Linked DNA regions of Magnetococcus marinus MC-1. The protein of the gene in region 2 interacts with the protein of the main gene of each other region in a pairwise test. Links are inferred from orthologs where the notes say so. Each region holds a gene or a part of one and is shown on either strand. Other genes may lie near its edges.

The links.
Region 1: the proteins of dnaX (region 2) and MMC1_RS13680 interact in binary tests that used the Escherichia coli proteins (3 or more experiments, as listed by UniProt). The link is inferred for Magnetococcus marinus MC-1 from one-to-one orthologs.
Region 3: the proteins of dnaX (region 2) and dnaQ interact in binary tests that used the Escherichia coli proteins (3 or more experiments, as listed by UniProt). The link is inferred for Magnetococcus marinus MC-1 from one-to-one orthologs.

The regions. Positions count from the first base shown.
Region 1 is NC_008576.1:3,376,287-3,379,508, forward strand. Bases 523-3,222 are described here. They hold MMC1_RS13680 (DNA polymerase III subunit chi), read right to left. Parts: upstream 2,260-3,222; coding sequence 1,786-2,259; downstream 523-1,785. Other genes in these bases: ispF (2-C-methyl-D-erythritol 2,4-cyclodiphosphate synthase), read left to right, coding at 523-874; MMC1_RS21715 (hypothetical protein), read right to left, coding at 1,003-1,539; MMC1_RS13685 (leucyl aminopeptidase), read right to left, coding at 2,267-3,222. Also shown: ispD (2-C-methyl-D-erythritol 4-phosphate cytidylyltransferase), read left to right, coding at 1-398; more of ispF, read left to right, coding at 395-522. UniProt on the Escherichia coli protein: Part of the beta sliding clamp loading complex, which hydrolyzes ATP to load the beta clamp onto primed DNA to form the DNA replication pre-initiation complex.
Region 2 is NC_008576.1:2,146,481-2,152,062, reverse strand. Bases 1,313-4,241 are described here. They hold dnaX (DNA polymerase III subunit gamma/tau), read right to left. Parts: upstream 3,717-4,241; coding sequence 1,908-3,716; downstream 1,313-1,907. Other genes in these bases: MMC1_RS08850 (CobW family GTP-binding protein), read right to left, coding at 4,152-4,241; MMC1_RS08860 (YbaB/EbfC family nucleoid-associated protein), read right to left, coding at 1,417-1,719; recR (recombination mediator RecR), read right to left, coding at 1,313-1,407. In the rest of the region: MMC1_RS08870 (2-oxoacid:acceptor oxidoreductase family protein), read right to left, coding at 1-585; more of recR, read right to left, coding at 805-1,312; more of MMC1_RS08850, read right to left, coding at 4,242-5,207; MMC1_RS22155 (YgaP family membrane protein), read right to left, coding at 5,244-5,576. UniProt on the Escherichia coli protein: Part of the beta sliding clamp loading complex, which hydrolyzes ATP to load the beta clamp onto primed DNA to form the DNA replication pre-initiation complex.
Region 3 is NC_008576.1:30,087-33,608, forward strand. The notes cover bases 1-3,000. They hold dnaQ (DNA polymerase III subunit epsilon), read left to right. Parts: upstream 1-1,143; coding sequence 1,144-1,857; downstream 1,858-3,000. Other genes in these bases: hemG (protoporphyrinogen oxidase), read left to right, coding at 1-1,144; MMC1_RS00145 (c-type cytochrome), read left to right, coding at 1,928-2,479; MMC1_RS00150 (hypothetical protein), read left to right, coding at 2,595-3,000. Outside these bases: more of MMC1_RS00150, read left to right, coding at 3,001-3,227; bioF (8-amino-7-oxononanoate synthase), read left to right, coding at 3,327-3,522. UniProt on the Escherichia coli protein: DNA polymerase III is a complex, multichain enzyme responsible for most of the replicative synthesis in bacteria. The epsilon subunit contain the editing function and is a proofreading 3'-5' exonuclease.

The DNA.
Region 1 (3,222 bases), 1.2 Mb from region 2 along the record:
CATGGGTTGCCATTCACGATGCCGCCCGTCCGTTGATAAGCCAAGCTCTCTTAGACAGACTGCTCCAAGCCCGCAGCCGGGCGCAAGGCATTCTAACCGCCCTGCCCGCTCACGATACGGTCAAGCAGGTGGATGATAAGGGGTTTGTGGTGCGCACCCTGGATCGGCGTACCATCTGGTTGGCGCAGACCCCCCAGATTTTTCCCACCGCCTTAATGTTAGATCTGCACCAACAGGCCAGCGCCGCAGGCTTTACCGCCACGGATGATGCTTCGCTCATGGAGTGGGCCGGTTTACCCGTGCTGCCTATTGAGGGGGACCCACACCTATTAAAAATCACCCGGCCTGAGGATTTAGAAACCGTTCGTGCCCTGATTCAAGGCAAGGAGATCGTATGAACATACGCGTAGGTCAAGGCTTTGATGTACACCGCTGGATTGAGGGCCGCCCACTCATGCTGGGGGGAATAGAGGTACCCCATAATCAAGGTTTGCTGGGCCACTCCGATGCCGATGTTCTGCTACATGCCATCTGTGATGCCCTGTTGGGGGCCATGGGGCGCGGCGATATTGGCCGCCATTTCCCGGATAATGACCCCCACTATGCGGGCATTGCCAGCATCAAACTGGTGAAGCATGTCTACGGCTATATGCAGGAACAGGGCTGGCAGTTGATCAACCTAGATGCCACGGTCATCTGCCAGCAACCTAAATTGGCCCCCCATATCCCGCGCATGGAAACGGTGATCGCGGCGGCCCTAGGGTGTGACGTGGAACAGGTTAATGTTAAGGCCACCACAACGGAAAAGCTGGGCTTTACCGGACGAAATGAGGGGGTTGCGGCGCAGTGCGTGGTATTGTTGCAACGCCCTTGAGAAAGGCTTGCTCCAGCGGCCTAATAAAGAGTGGGGGTAACTGCACAAAGAGAAAGAGGCCTTTTCAACATTTTGAGAAAGCCTCTTTCAACGACTGAACACAACCTTTTGATAAGCCCTCTTGCTTATCAGCTCACGTACTTCCTTCCCAACTGCTGCAAAGAAAAAAATTGACGCCCCTTGTTGGTCAAAGGAGCCACCCCAATCTCTGCCTCAAACGGATGCATAAATCTTGGGGCCAAACGCTGGATCGCAGCGATAATGGCTCGTGCGTTGGTGCAACTGGTGCTATGCCTGATGGCTGAATTCCCCCCTACAGGGGTTTCCAGCCGCTTAATCTCTTTGATCGACACACCAGACACTCTCGCCAACTCCTTTTGCGAGCAGTGGATGCGTTGCCGAACAGTTTCAAGCTGCCGAAAACGGACCGACATAGAGCCATATTTGCTTGAACCTACCAGCGTCACACCCAAGTAATCCATCAACAGATCGAGATGCCGGAGCCGTTCACAAACCGAATCCAGACGCAGCACAGGTTGCGGTGTTGGAGACAAGATAAATGCGACACTACCGACAGGCAAACCAAGATGAGTATCAACTGCTGTAGGCGTAACGCCTTTAGCAACCACAAGCGGATCCAAACCCGGAAAAGACATTGTACTCATAACACCACCTCCTGCACGCCTTGCTTATGCCATTTAAGCACCCTCAGCAACACGCATATGACTAGAACGAGGCCTACAAACTATCAAACGGCGACGACAGCGTCAATCAACAATGAAATTTATCATGCTGTTTATCTCGTTTTAATTTTATTTATGAGTTTTCCATATTTAATATACCAATTGTATATAATTTTTATTTTTTTTATTTGCAAATTTGCACTTTCCTCCGGGATAGGTCGCGATGGGCTATGATGCCGCCGCGCGTTCCCACTGCCCTTTTGGGGTTTGAATCCAATACTCCATCTGGCACTGGGCATCTTTATAGTGTTTGTAGCGTAGGCGGCTGGCCCGTTTGGCTTGTGGATCGTCTGGCACAAAATCCACAACGGTGTCAAATTGATCCAAATTCTCCAACGGAACGGGGGTCAGCATAACCACGACGGTGGCACCATTGGGATCGACTGGCTGCTCGCTAATCAGGATAGGCTGCGCTTCGGGAAAGGGATCTACGCTGGTTGCATGGGGTAAAAAGCTATCTGGAGGATGGCGCCATAAGTGTTCGTCCAACCCTTGAGCCTGCTGGCGATCCTCCACCACAATACAGACCCGCAGGCCCATACCGTAAACCTTATTTAAAATTTTCAGCAAAGCCCGCTCGCGGCTATCCGTGGCAAGTTGATAAAAGCGCACGCGAAGCGGGTCTTGCTGAGTTTTAGCCATGCGTCGCTCAGGCCTCGCTGGCCGCCATGCGGCGCTCTACCCACTGAAGCAACAGGCGTACACTGCTACCCGTGGAACCCTCACCAATGTAGCTTTTGCCCGGCACGCCCCATGCGGTACCCGCAATATCCAAGTGGGCCCAAGGGATACCCTCCTCCACAAAACGGGAGAGGAAACAGGCCGCCGTAATGGTGCCCGCCCCTTTTTCGCCAATATTTTGGATGTCAGCCACCTTGGATTTAATCTGCTCCTGATACTCTTTAAACAGCGGCAGACGCCAGACGCGCTCACCACTGCTTATGCCCGCAGCCTCCAATTCGGTTTGCAGGGCGTCATCATTACCCAGTAGCCCGCTGGCATGATGCCCCAGCGCCACCACACAGGCCCCGGTCAGGGTTGCCAAATCCACCACTGCCGCAGGCTTTAAGCCACAGGCATAGTGTAGCGCATCGGCCAAAATTAAACGTCCCTCCGCATCGGTATTAAGCACCTCCACCGTTTTGCCGTTGGACATGGTAATCACATCCCCTGGGCGCTGCGCCTTGCCATCGGGCATGTTTTCCGCCGTGGGCACAACACCCACCACATTGACCGGCCAATTGAGTTGCGCCAAGGCCTTCATCAAACCAAACACCGCACCGCCACCGCTCATATCGTATTTCATATGATCCATGTTGGCACCGGGCTTGAGGGAGATACCACCCGAATCAAAGGTGATCGCTTTACCCACCACCGCCAGCAGCGGTTTGTCCCCCCCCTTACGGTACTCCATAACAATCATACGGGGTGGTGTGTCACTGCCCTGCCCCACCGCCAAAATTCCGTTCATGCCCTTGCGGCGCAGTCGGGTGACATCCATCACCGTGGTCTTGATGGCATCGCCCTCACCCAATTTAACCGCCTCATCGGCGAGGGTCTTGGGGGTAAGCACGTTGCCGGGTTGGTTACACAGATCCCGACAAA
Region 2 (5,582 bases):
GTTCTCAATGGTGTGAGAGATCAAAAAACCGTCCTGCACGTTCATCATCGGCGTTAAAGCATTTTCCGAGGCGCGACGGGCAATCATACAGAGGTCGGCAGAAGCCTGTACACTCTGGGCAAACAGAATGCCCCAGTTACAGTCCGCAACCCCCATCACATCATCATGACCAGCATGCACGTTCAAACCCTGATGGGTCAGCGCACGTGCCGCCACGTTCAACACCTGGGGCAGACGCTTACCGGCGATGGTGTAGAGCACCTCTTTCATCAGAATCAAGCCCTGACCCGAGGTAAAGTTGGTCACACGACCCCCTGCCAAGGCATAGCCTTCGCAAGCAGAAGCCGATGAGTGCTCGGACTCTAACTCCAACCAGGCCAACTCGTTGCCCCAGACGTTTTTAAAGCCGTTCGCCACTGCGACCTGGTAATTTTGGCCCATAATGGTAGACGAGGTGATGGGGTAAGCGGCTGCACCGTCAGTGGCGCGAGTCTCCACATAAGCGATGGCATCGGAACCATCACCTGTTCCGGGAATGCCCGGATAGGGAAACGCCTGTTGGTCATCTGCTTTCAAGGTAGCCATACCAAGAACTCTCCGTTATCTGCTTGGGGTCCACACAACGCGCGCAGCCCCCTCATGTCAGTTGTTGCGGTACAGCATATCCACCAGCGGCACCGCATTAAACTGCTTAGCTTTAGAAGGTTGGCATTGTAACCAATTCATTTCAAAAAAGCATGCTATCTTTCCATGAAATGAAACCCATGCCACACTTCTACATATGAAACCTGTAAATACAGGTCCTTACAAAACACCTCTGCGGCCTTGAAGGGCCTGAAACAGGGTGGATTCATCCAAATACTCCAACTCACCGCCCATGGGCATACCATAGGCCAAGCGGCTAATATCTATGGTAAGTGGCTGCGCCAGTTGGGTGATATAGTGGGCCGTGGCCTCCCCGGCAACGGTCGGGTTGGTGGCGATAATTAACTCCCGTACCCCGCCTTGCTGCAACCGCTCGAGCAGCGCGTCCAAGTACAGCGCATCTGGCCCTATCCCATCCATGGGGCTAAGCCGCCCCCCCAACACATGATAGAGACCTCGATAAGCCCCAGCACGCTCCATAGCTAGCACATCCACGGGCTCTTCTACCACACAAATGAGGCCATGATCTCGTTTACTATCTTGACAAATGGCGCACAAGCCCTCTTCGGCCAAATTATGGCACACCTCACAAAAGTGAATGCGCTCACTCAGCGCCAAGAGCCCTTGCCCCAGCAGAGTAGCCTCCCGCCCCCCCTCTTTGAGAAGGTGGTAGACCATACGCTGCGCACTCTTGCGACCAACCCCTGGCAGGCGGGAAAAGAGCTCAATGCTGCGTTCCAGTGTCGGCAGACCGCTACTCATGTTATACGATCAAAACAGGCCGGGAATATTCATGCCGCCCGTAACCTTGGCCATCTTTTCTTGGGTAATCTGTGCCATGCGCATTTGGGCATCATTAAAAGCGGCGGCCACCAAATCTTCCAGCATTTCTAGATCTTCTAGGTCAACCGCCTTGGGGTCAATCTTCACCCCCTCAACAGACTGTTTACCATTAATGGTAACCTCCACCATGCCGCCACCCGCTTGGCCGATTACCTGCAACTGAGCAAGCTCCTCCTGCATCTGCGCCATCTTGGCTTGCATCTGCTTGGCCTGCTTCATCATATTTCCCATATTGCCAAAACCCTTCACGGCGTCACCCTTATCATTTGCTATGGTTGCCTTGCTGCACGCTCCCTGCCTGGATCTTGGCACAAACAACGTTGGCCCTGCGTACGCCTTGACCACGTTAGAGGAGCAGCCTATAAAAATCGTTCCCAGACATGACCCGATTCTTACTTTTGCGTTGCAAAATTGTCAAGTCAAACCGGTTCAACATGGATAATCTTTGCTTCAAACCGCCGCTCAATCTCTTGAATTAACGGATCGTCCGCCACCTCACGCGTCAAGGCATTTTGGTAAGCGTCTTGAGCTTTCTTTTGTTTTTCCGCTTCTGTATCCGGGCGCGTTCCATCGCTGCTTTTACGGATATGCACCACCCCATTGGGCAGTTTTAACGAAACCAACAAATCCATAAGGTTTTTATGCACCTTACTGGGTTCGCCGGCAAAAGCGTGAGCAATCATCACCTCCATGCAAGGTGGATCGTGGGGGCCTGACCCCCCTGTATAACTCAGCAAACTAAGATGACTCTCCATCTTTTGTGCCAGCAACGGAAACTTAATGCGCGCCGCCTCAATCAGCTTTTCCCAGCTCTCCACCGTAGCCGGTGGCGTTGGGGAAACGACCGTAGGCTCTTCCTGCAAAGGCGGCACGGCGGGCCAATCGGGCGGCACTACAGGGGGCTGCGGCTCCGGCGCCAGAACCGTGGGTTGCTTTTTTGCTCGCTTAACCTGGGGCGCTTGGACCGCTTGCGGCGCCTCTAAAGCGGCACTCTTAGGCGCAAAGTGTACCGTGGGGGCAACCTCACTCTGCCCCACCCCCGGGGCATCAAACTTTTTTACCGCTGGCGACGCCTGCCTTTCACCGGGCTCCACCCCTGCTTGCCGCTGCAATGACTCCACCAACTGTTTTAAGGGCGGCACGGGCCGCAAATGCGCCGCCCGCAGCAACAACATCTCCAACGCCTGCCGGGGTAATCGAGCCATTTGCAGATCCTCACGCCCACGCAGCAATACCTGGTAGAGCATCTGCAAATGCTCAAGACCAAGCTTAGGCCACACCTCTTTTAACCCCTCGTGCTCAGAAAGCGCCTGGGCAGCATCCCCGACCCCCACCGCCAACTCACGGGTCACTTGGTGGGTTATATCCAGCAAATCGTTCAATAGCACCACCGGCTCTACCCCATCACGATGGAAATAGGCCGCGCGCTCCAACATCTCCAGTAACCGCCCACGGCAGAGGTCCGCAAACAGCGCCACCACCGCTTGCCGGTCGGTCAACCCCAATAAACCGCTCACATGGGTATAATCCACCCGCCCGCCACCATGGGCAATGGCTTGATCCAGCAGCGAAAGCGCATCCCGCACCGAACCATCGGCCGCGTGACTTATGGCAGCAAGCCCCTCTTGGTCATAGGCAATCTGCTCAACATCCAACACATGCGCAAGATAGCGGGCAAGCCCGTCACGATCCAGACGGCGCAGATCATAGCGCTGGCAACGGCTGAGAATGGTCGGCAGGATTTTCCGCACTTCGGTGGTTGCAAAAATGAACTTAACATGCGTGGGGGGCTCCTCCAACGTTTTGAGCAACGCATTGAAGGATGAGGCACTGAGCATATGGACTTCATCAAGAATATAGATCTTATAGCGGCTTAGCGAGGGGGTGTAAGCGACACCATCCAAAAGCTCCCGCATCTGCTCGACTTTGGTGCGGGAGGCGGCATCCACCTCAAATACATCAGGGTGCTCGCCCCGCACAATGGCGCGACAGCTATCACACGCGCCACAGGGATTGGCCGTCACCCCAGTACCGCAGTTTAAGCACATCGCCAATAATCGAGAGAGGGTGGTTTTGCCGATGCCACGAATGCCGGTAAAGAGAAAAGCGTGGGGTATACGGCCCTGCTCCAGTGCATGACGCAGCGCCTGGACCGTATGTTCCTGACCAATCAGATCTTCAAAGCGGCGTGGCCGCCATTTACGCGCCAATACGACGTAGGAAGACATGACACCCATAGGTTGGGAGGAATGATCGACGCCCGGCAGCCAAGCCAACAAGGCGAGCAACTGCCGGACGCATCAGGGAGGGCGGCTCCGACCAAACGTAATGCGGCACACAAAAGATCCCGTTACCGTTGCTTCCTTCCGGACCTGGCGGGGTTGGCGGGTTTTCGTTGCGCATGGCCTAGCCATCAGCGCCGCCCACAAAGAGGGAGATGCTACCCCATGCACCAGGCAGCTCTCCGATATGGGCCTTTCAAACAAAATCTCCAATAAAAGGAGCTTCTGTTGCACCTACGATTCGAAATGTCAGGCCACTTTTAGCCCATTAACGACACTTTGTCAAAGCGTCATCTGTCAGAGGTGCTGGAAAAACGATGCACAGCCTGAGCATCCCACATTTGAGCCGGCAATACCAGCTTAGCAAAGTCATTCTTCAGATTAGCTCTCCTTGCGCTTCCAGCGACTGGCCAACATCGCCTGCTCTAAGCGGGCCCATTGGGGCGCTACCGCTGCCTGGGGCACAATGACCTCGACCCGGCTATCCCGCCAATAGGCAATGGAGTCATTCACCGTCACCACCGAGCCCACCCGATCAATTAAAATGCGCCGGGTTGGTCCCACGCGAAATAGCCCCTTCATCCGCACCACCGGAGCAATGCCCGCCAGAGACCCCTCGAACAGCTCCATGAGTTTATGTTCGTGAAAACGCTCTTCGACATGGAAAATCCATCCGCCCCCAATATGGCCCAAACCGCGATTTTCAAAATGCACCGGCTGGTCCAACTGGGGCTGCTGAGGGGTAGCCCCTAGCCCGGCCCCATGGCTGTGTGCAGAATCTCCATGATGGTGATGCTCACCCCCTTCCACCATCCGCTCCAGCAGGAGGCTATAGGGACGCATCTCCACACTGAGATCCAGCCACGCAGGATCTATCGACCCTTGCATCACCTTGCCCATCACCTCTTTTGGCGGAAACAGCTCCTGCCCCCACTGCACAAACGCCGCATAGTCGGCGGCATTGAGCTGATCCCCCTTGGCGGCCAACACCACATCGGCAATGGCGACTTGGTCAATAAAGGTTTTGCGTTGACTCAACAATGGATCCCGCAACATCGCCAAATCCACCAAGCAGAGCACGCTCTTGAGGGTGAGACGATGGCGAAATTTGCCCTCCGTCACAGCCTCAATAACCCCACCGGGATGCCCCAACCCAGTCGGCTCAATCAGGATACGCTCGGGCTGGATGGTATCCAGTATCTCACCCAAGGCGGTTTCCATATCCGCCCCTAAGGTGCAGCAGATGCACCCTCCTGCCAACTCCTTAATCGCCACCCCGCCACTGGACATAATTGCCCCATCAATGGGCACATCGCCAAACTCATTGACCACCACAGCCCAGGTAGCCCCCCCCTTGTTATGGGTAAGCAGATGGCGAATAACGGTGGTTTTACCAACCCCCAAATAGCCGGTGATGATAGTGACAGGAATGCTCATAAGCGTGTGTCTTTGTCCTGTTGCAAGGTTAGCCGGTTACTGAGGAAAACCCAATTTTTTTAAGATCGTGGCTAAAGGGCAGAACCCGGTGATGCCACTTTGAAACAGGTTGATACCCACAAAAATCGTGAGATAAACCCAGTTGGGGTGGACATAATGTGTAAGAAGCACACTAAGCAACACCATAAAACCTGCTACAATGGGGATCAATCGTGTAATGGTCATCATGATTACCGAGCGTTTTTTTAACCGCCCGCTCCTGGTTAAAAGTATCGGGAAGAACCGCTGAAAAGATGCCATAAACAGCCCATCCACAACACCTAAATAAACCATACGCAGCACAATTTCCGATGCAATCGCGTTCGGCACGACACT
Region 3 (3,522 bases), 2.1 Mb from region 2 along the record:
ACTTCAAGAAGCCAACCCCCTAGCCGCCCGCCGCTTTGTTATGAAAGGGGGTCAACTGCATGTGCTGCCAACCTCCCCACCAGGATTTATAAAAACACCCCTGTTTTCCCTCTCTGCCAAACTACGCTTATGCCTGGAGCCCTTTATCGGTAAGAGCGAACAAGAAGAGAGTATTGCCCAATTTGTCATCCGACGTTTGGGTCAAGAGTTCCTCGATTACGCCATTGAACCCTTTGTCTCTGGCGTCTACGCAGGCGACCCTAAACAGCTCTCTGTACGGGCCGCTGTGGCTAAAATCTATGCGCTCGAAGCCAAATATGGCTCCCTGATTAAAGGGGCCATCGCCCTGGGAAAAATCCGTAAAGCCGCCGGCATGCCCCGTGGACGCATGATCTCTTTTGAGACAGGTATGGAAACTCTGCCCGCCACCATCGCGAACAGGTTGCCCCACCAGAGCATCCACACCAACGCCCAAGTAACCGCCCTCTGCCAACATGGCGCTGCGTGGCAGGTTAGCTGGCAACAAGGGGGGCAACACGGGGGTGAACCCCACAGCATCATCGCCTCCCAAGTGGTGCTGGCCACTCCCGCTTCAGTCTCCGCCCAACTGCTGCGCCCCCTAAGCCCTCAAGCCGCAGACCTGCTGGAGAGCATCCGCTACGCCCCTGTGGATTCGGTGGCCCTGGGCTATGCCAAACAAGATATAAACCATTCTCTCGATGGATTTGGTTTTTTAATACCACGAAAAGAGCAGGTTACAACCCTTGGTGGACTCTTTTCCACCACCCTGTTCCCAGGTCGAGCTCCCCAAGATAAAGCGCTGCTCACCTGCTTTATCGGGGGTATGACCAACCCCTCCATCACCCAATGGTCAGAGGAGAAGGTGGTGACTCAGGTGGATCAGGATATGATGGCCGCCCTAGGCATCCAACACGGGGCCGAATATGTCCACCTAACCCGCTATACTCATGCCATCGCCCAATATGAACAGGGCCATTTGCAACGGGTAGGGGATATTGATAGGGCATTGGCAGGCTACAAAGGGCTGCATTTGCGTGCTAACTGGCGGGATGGGGTGAGCGTATCCGACTGTGTATTAAACGGCGAGAAGAGCGCACAGAAGATCCTAGCGGGGGTTTCCTGATGGAGAGATTGATCGTTCTGGATACAGAAACCACCGGCTTTGATCCCAAAGAGGGCCACCGCATTATTGAAATCGGTTGTGTTGAACTGGTCAATATGCGCAAAGGGGATGAACGGCAATGGTATGTCAATCCCGAGCGGGAGATACCCGCTGACGCCACCAAAGTACACGGTATTACCGATGCCGATGTGGCCAACAGCCCAAAATTTAAGGAAATATACCACGAATTTTTGGCCTTTATCGGCGAGGATAGCTTGGTTATCCACAACGCCGAATTTGATATGCGCTTTTTAAATGCCGAACTTACCCGTCTGAATAAACGCTTGGTCATGCCCATGGAACGGGCCATTGATACCATTCCCTTAGCCCGGCGTAAATTTCCCGGCTCCACGGTCAACCTGGATGCCCTGTGTAAACGGTTGGGGGTTGATAACTCGGGACGGACCTTCCACGGCGCACTGCTGGATGCCCACCTATTGGCAGAAGTCTATGTGGAGCTGATGGGGGGCAACCAGTTTAGTTTAGAGATGGCCGCCGATGAGAGCGGCCGAATTGCGCAGCCGTCGGATAGCCCAAAAGATGGCGCACCCGGTCCAGGGCTGATGATGGCTCCCCGCGACTGGCAGGTGAGTGAAGAGAGCACGCAGGCCCATGAGGCCTTTTTGCAGTTGTTGGACAGAGAGTCCGGCGGTGCAGTGTGGAACAAAAACTAGGGGGTATTGTCCATCCATCCCTGGGCGTGCCTGAACGCTGTAGATTCTGTTAAGTGGAGTCAAACCAAGCATGTTACTGCGGCTGTGTGTGGTGGCGGTTTTGATGATCCCCAGTCCATCCTACGGAGGTTCGCTGTTAGAGCCCTGTCTGCCCTGCCACAAAAAGAGCGGTGAACCGGTTAAAACCGATGTTACGCCGCTGATTGGCAGCCAAAATACATTTTATTTAACAGAGGTTTTAAAAGATTATGCCACAGGCAAACGCCCCACCGAGGTGGCCGCCCATAGGCAGATACCCCCGCACCAACAGGCGGCCTATGCTGCCCACTTTGCCCAGCAACGTTGGGTAAGTCCCTGGCAACCGGTGGAGCAAAAGCGGGCAGAGCGGGGCAAAAGCTTGGTTAAGGGCTGTGAGCGCTGTCACCGCGAGGGGGGTAGGGTGCAATTTGATGAAAATCCCCGCTTGGCCGGTCAGCGCATGGCCTATCTGCGTCTGCGCCTACACCAGTTTAGAACAGCGGGTAAAATACCGCCACAGCCAGAAAAAATGCGCAATTTTATCGGCGAATTAAACGATGAGCAGATCGAGGATGTGGTCCATTTTTATGCCAACAATCGTTAAAAGCTTCATCGTGTAAGTGAGGTCGAGCCAGCTTAACCGTGTGGGGTGGGTGCTGCGGGGGGTTTGGTATTCCATGGGTGCATGGCCCGGCATGATAAAATAGGGGGGGTAAACCATGTTTTTGCGGTGGTGCTGTCATCGCCATGACAAAATGTTGGGTATCACCTTGATTGAGATGCTGCTAGGTCTGCTCATTATCGGCGGGTTGTTGGGTATCGTCATGGTGGGGATTGAGCTGCAACACAATGCGCAGAACAAAAAGATCGCCCGCGTTTTTATAGGCGGCTGGGTACAAGCCTATGATCTTTACCATGAACGCACGGGCCGCGTACCAGGAGACCCCTCCAATACGGGACGTACCCATGTTCCGCTAGAGGCCGCCTTTGAAACGCAATTTTCTGGCATCGTTATGCAGCTTCCCCAGGGCGATGGTGAGGGAGGCATCAACAGCTACCGCTACAACGACGAGCAGGGCTATATACACCATTTACGCCTCGCTTTTGAGTCCATTAGCACCGCCTCTGAGGCGATTGGGGTAGGGCTGGTGGGGAATGTGATGCGCCTGGAGGGGGTCTCGCCCACGTTGTTTGCCACCCTGGAAGCGTTGTTGGATGAATCGCTTTCCCGTACACAAGGGACACTGCGCTGTCGCTCCATCTTGGAGATGGATCAACAGGACCCCATGCGACAGCGTAATAAGAGCCAAGCCAACCACAGCTTTGTCTGCTGGTATAAAATGCGTTATTAAACCTTGCTCCAGCCTACCTTTTACCCTCTGCATCAAAGCCGTGACCGGTGGGCTAAGTAAACCTTTTCTTTGTTTAGTAAGTTGACTAAACTGGCGGCTATGGAGCAACCACACTTAGCATACCGTGCCTTTTGTCAAAGCAGAGAGGCGGCGGGTCAATGGCGTCAGCTGCACGCGGTGCAGCCGCTGCCCCGTGGCCGGGTGTTGCGGGATGGGGTGGAGCTGATCAACTTTTCATCCAACAACTACATGGGTTTGGCAGATCACCCCCTGTTGAAGCAGCGGGCCATGGCGT